2 regions of the Micromonospora sp. CMU55-4 genome follow, and region 2 is predicted to be linked to the other one. Evidence: predicted binding sites of a transcription regulator. Region 2 holds the regulator's gene; the other holds the start of a gene.
The links. Region 2 encodes HspR, which represses chaperone genes until heat shock. Its sites were predicted from a motif close to TTGAGTNNNNNNNACTCAA; they were not measured.
Positions count from the first base shown of each region.

Region 1: a site for HspR is predicted at 1,055-1,073, ahead of lon (endopeptidase La). Genes of this name have one in related genera too.

Region 1 covers NZ_JAAOLH010000003.1:71,472-73,862, forward strand. The annotation lists gene lon (endopeptidase La) at 1-1,032, opposite strand, end outside; gene HA073_RS06490 (Lsr2 family protein) at 1,278-1,625, shown strand; gene HA073_RS06495 (hypothetical protein) at 1,860-2,391, opposite strand, start outside.
Region 2 covers NZ_JAAOLH010000016.1:123,786-126,176, reverse strand. The annotation lists gene grpE (nucleotide exchange factor GrpE) at 1-59, shown strand, start outside; gene dnaJ (molecular chaperone DnaJ) at 139-1,320, shown strand; gene HA073_RS24680 (heat shock protein transcriptional repressor HspR) at 1,345-1,785, shown strand; gene HA073_RS24675 (hypothetical protein) at 1,972-2,178, shown strand; gene HA073_RS24670 (hypothetical protein) at 2,249-2,391, opposite strand, start outside.

The sequences.
Region 1 (2,391 bases), on a different contig from region 2:
CAGGGCCAGCACCGCGCCGGAGCCGCGTCCGCCGACCACGCCGAGGTTGCGCTCCGCGCGCCGGTTGCGCACCGCGAGGTACTCCAGGATGCGGTCCTTCACGTCGGCCAGGCCGGCGTGGTCGGCGTCGAGCACGGCCCGCGCCGCGGCCAGGTCCGTGTTGTCAGCGGTACGCGTGCTCCACGGCATCTCCAGCACGGTGTCCAGCCAGGTACGGATCCAGCCCGCCTCGGGTGAGGCGTCACTGGCCCGTTCCAGCTTGCCGACCTCGCGCAGCGCCGCCTCGCGTACCTTCTCCGGCAGGTCGGCGGACTCCACCCGGGAGCGGTAGTCGGCGGAGCCGTCGGGCTCGTCCTCGCCGAGTTCCTTGCGGATCGCGGCGAGCTGCTGGCGGAGCAGGAACTCGCGCTGGGACTTCTCCAGCCCTTCGCGCACGTCGCTGTTGATCTGCTCGGTGACCTCCTGCTCGGCCAGGTGCTCCTTCACCCAGCCGACCAGCAGCTCCAGCCGGGCGGTGACGTCCGGCGCGGCGAGCAGCTCGGTCTTCTGCGCCAGGCTGAGCCAGGGCGCGTAGCCGGCCGAGTCGGCCAGCTCGGACAGGTCCGTCATCCGCTCCATCGCGTCGATCACCTGCCAGGCGCCGCGCTGCTGGAGCACCGAGGTCATGAGCGCGCGGTACTCGCGGGCGAGTTCCCGGGCGCGGCCCGCCGGGGCGGGTTCGTCGAGCGTCGCGGCCTCGACCCAGAGCGCGGCGCCGGGACCGGGCACGCCGGAGCCGATACGGGCCCGGACGAGACCGCGGATCACGGCGGCCGGCTCGCCGCTGGGCAGCCGGCCCACCTTCTCGATCGTGGCGACCACGCCGACGGAGCCGTACTCGCCGTCGAGGCGGGGCACGGCCAGGAGTTCCTTGTCGCCGGTGGCGCGGGCCGCGTCGACGGCGGCCTGGGTGGTCGGGTCGAGGGTGACCGGGATGACCATCCCGGGCAGCAGGACGGTGTCGGTCAGGGGAAGTACCGGAAGAGTTGCCATCGGACACCTGCCATCACGTTGGTTGAGCGTGTCTGGCTCAAGTAACAAAAGGTGCCCCTTGTTCCGGGTTGTGACCCACGCCACTGTCCGGCCTTCCCGACGCCTGTTCGCGCACCGGTCCTCTATTGGCCGCGACGCTTACCTGGCACGACCCGCCGAATGCAAAGAGGCGGGTATTGTTGCGAAATTACCGTGAGGTAAGTCAGACTCTTAGCACACCCCGCCCGACACAGGGAGTAATGGCGATGGCAAGGAAAGTAATCACCGTTCTGACCGACGACCTCGACGGCGGAAAGGCCGATCGGACCGTCGAGTTCAGCCTGGACGGCGTGGCGTACACGATCGACGTGTCCGACGAGAACGCGGGCGTTCTGCGCAAGGCGCTGGACCCGTACATCAGCGCTGGCAGGCGGATCGGCCGCGGCGCCACCGAGGTCGCCCGCGCCACCCGGCGCGCGGGCCGGCCGAGCACCTCGGGAATGGACCGCGAGCAGAACCGCGCCATCCGCGAATGGGCAGCCAAGAACGGGTACGAGATTTCCGAGCGCGGGCGCATCCCGGTGTCGGTCGTCGAGGCGTACAAGAACCGCTGAGCGCTAAACACTCACCGTCGGGTATCCCAGGGTCACGCTGAGAAATCGCAGCGCCCGGCCGGCCTTTTGTGTTGTCGGTGACTTTCATCGGGCTGGAGTCCGACGGCACGAAACTTCTTCCCGGAACGATTCCCACGCTCCCCTGCCGGACCCGCCTCGCGTACCCACCACGCGGACACGACACGGCCGCGGCCACCCGGACGGTTCCCGGGCGGCCGCGGCCGTCGCGTGTCCTCAGTTGACCCGGATGCGCACCACGTCGATGGCGGGAGTCTGGTTCGCCCGCTCCATCATCGGGATGCGGTGCGAGCCGTCACCGGCCCAGACCGCGCACTGCGCCACGCCCGACTGCGCCAGGCCCGGGATCTGGATCAGCACGTCGTCCGGCTGGTTGCCGCCGCGGCCGTCCTCGGTGGCGACGAAGAACGCCGGCACGTCCTGCGGGTTCGGGGGCTGCCGGGTGCTGCCGAGCATCCGGCAGGCGGTGTGGAAGTGGCCGCGCACCAGGCCCTGACCGTTGAGCAGCGAGCTCTCCAGGTAGTAGCCGCCCTGCCCGGCCGCGAGGAAGCGGTCCCGCACCAGGTTCTTGGTGGTCACCCGGAGCGTGAACGGCTGGTTGCGCCGCACCTGGTTCGGGAACTGCGTGATCAGCAGCGACGGGTTGTTCGCCGCGGCGCCCACCTCACCGAACGCGGTGCTGACGCACCGGTTGCCGTTCTGGAAGCCGTCGTGCCCCTGCAGCTGGCTGCCGGAGCAGTCCTTGGCG
Region 2 (2,391 bases):
ACCAGCTCGGCGAGCGGCTGCTGCGGCCCGCCATGGTCGCGGTCGCGGACCCGGAGTAGTGCCGACCCGTGACGTCCCGCCCGCCCCCACCGGGCGGGCGGGACGGCCGGGCTTCGACCCGTGGAAGGGGGTGGACCGGTGAGTTCCAAGGACTGGATCGAGAAGGACTACTACGCCGCGTTGGGCGTGGAGAAGTCCGCCTCCTCGGACGAGATCAAGAAGGCGTACCGCAAGCTGGCCCGGGAGTCGCACCCGGACCACAACCCCGGCGACACCGGGGCCGAGGAGCGGTTCAAGACCGTCTCCGAGGCGTACGCGGTGCTGGGCGACGAGAAGAAGCGACGCGAGTACGACGAGATGCGCTCGCTGTTCGGCTCGGGCGCCTTCCGCCGCAGCGCCCGCGGCGCGGGCCAGCCGGGCGGCGTGCCGTTCGACGTCTCCGACCTGTTCGGCGGCGGCGCGGGCGGCGGGGACACCCGGTTCGGCGGCGGCGGTTTCACCGACCTGTTCAGCTCGATCTTCTCCGGCGGCGGGGGCGGCGCGGCGCGTCCGCGCGGTCCGGCGCGGGGCCGGGACGTCGAGACCGAGGTGGCGCTCGATTTCGAGGATGCGGTACGCGGCGTCACGCTGCCGCTGACGCTGCGCGCGCCCGGCGTCTGCGACACCTGCCACGGCAACGGCGCGAAGCCGGGTACCCAGCCGGTGGCCTGCCCGGTCTGCCACGGCGCCGGCGTGACCACCCGCAACCAGGGGTCGTTCAGCTTCTCCGAGCCGTGCCGCAACTGCCAGGGCGTCGGCACGATCGTCGAGGAGAAGTGCCCGGAGTGCCACGGCACCGGCGGTGTCACCAAGACCCGCACGCTGAACGTGCGCTTCCCGGCCGGGGTGGCCGACGGGCAGCGGATCCGCCTGGCCGGCCGGGGTGAGCCCGGTGAGCGGGGCGGCTCGGCGGGCGACCTGTTCGTGCAGGTGAAGGTCCGCCCGGACGAGCTGTTCGGGCGTACCGGGGACGATCTGACCCTGAACGTCCCGATCACGTACGCCGAGGCGGTCCTCGGCACCGACCTGCGCGTGCCGACCCTGGACGGGACGGTGACGCTGCGGGTGCCACCGGGTACGCCCAGCGGGCGGGTGCTGCGCGCCCGCGGCAAGGGCGTCGTACGCAAGGACGGCCGCGCCGGTGACCTGCTGGTCACGCTCGACGTGGTGGTCCCGGCGAAGGTCTCGGACGAGGCGCGGGCGGCGCTGGAGACCTTCGCGGAGCAGACTCCGCCCGCCGCGCGGGAACATCTCGACGCGCGGGTACGTCGATTCAGTTGACGGCGGCAGCGGAGGTGAGCGGGCATGTCGGAGGAGTACGTCGGCTCGGGTGACCCGGCCTACGAGGCCAAGGTGTTGATGATCTCGGTGGCTGCGCGGATGGCGGGAATGCACCCCCAGACGCTGCGCCAGTACGACCGGCTGGGCCTGGTGCAGGCGGGCCGGGCGTCCGGCGGTGGTCGCCGGTACAGCGTCCGGGACGTGGTGCTGCTGCGCGAGGTGCAGCGGCTCAGCCAGGACGACGGGATCAACCTGGCCGGGGTCAAGCGGATCATCGGGTTGGAGCGGCTGCTCGAAGAGGCACAGCAGCGGGTGGCCCGGCTGGAGGCGGAGCTGGACGCCGCGTACCGGCGGATCGCCGAGCTGGAGTCGCTCGGTGGCTTTGCCCGCGGCGACCTCGTGCCGACCAACCGCACGTCCACCGCGCTCGTCGTCTGGCGACCACGCCGCGCTCCCGACCGCTGACCTTTCACCGGAAGGCCGGCGCGCCCCGCTCCCCCGGGGCCGCGCCGGCCTTCGTACGTCCGGCCCTCGTGCGTCCCTGGTTCGGGGCGCTCGTCGGGGAATGCGGGATGCGGCAGGGCGCTGTCGACTAGGCTCGCCGGTAGGGCTAAAACCCCTAAATCGGACGCCGAGTTGGCAGGGGGAGCCATGGCGGAACCGGCTAAGAAGGTGGCGGAACGCGCCGAGGAACGGCTGGAGAAGGTGGCCGAGAACGTCCGCGAGCGGTTCGACCGGGTCACCGAGGGACGCTTCAGCGACAAGGTCAAGGAAGGGCGCTTCGCCGACCAGACGGACCACGGCGTGGACCGGGCCCGGGACGACGAGAGGCGCAAGAAGCAGGGCGGGTCGACCTGACGATCCGCCGACGTGCGGGCCGGGATCCACGGGGGATCCCGGCCCGTTCGCCGTTCAAGCCGGCGACGTGTCAGAGGCGGCGGTTCTCGCGGACCAGGCCGCCCTCGCACCAGTCCCGGTAGACGAACAGGTCGGGCCGGGCGAGCAGCACGCGGCTGTTGTGCGCCCAGTTGCGCATCAGGTCGTCACCGGCGCGTTCGGCCTGCTCGACAA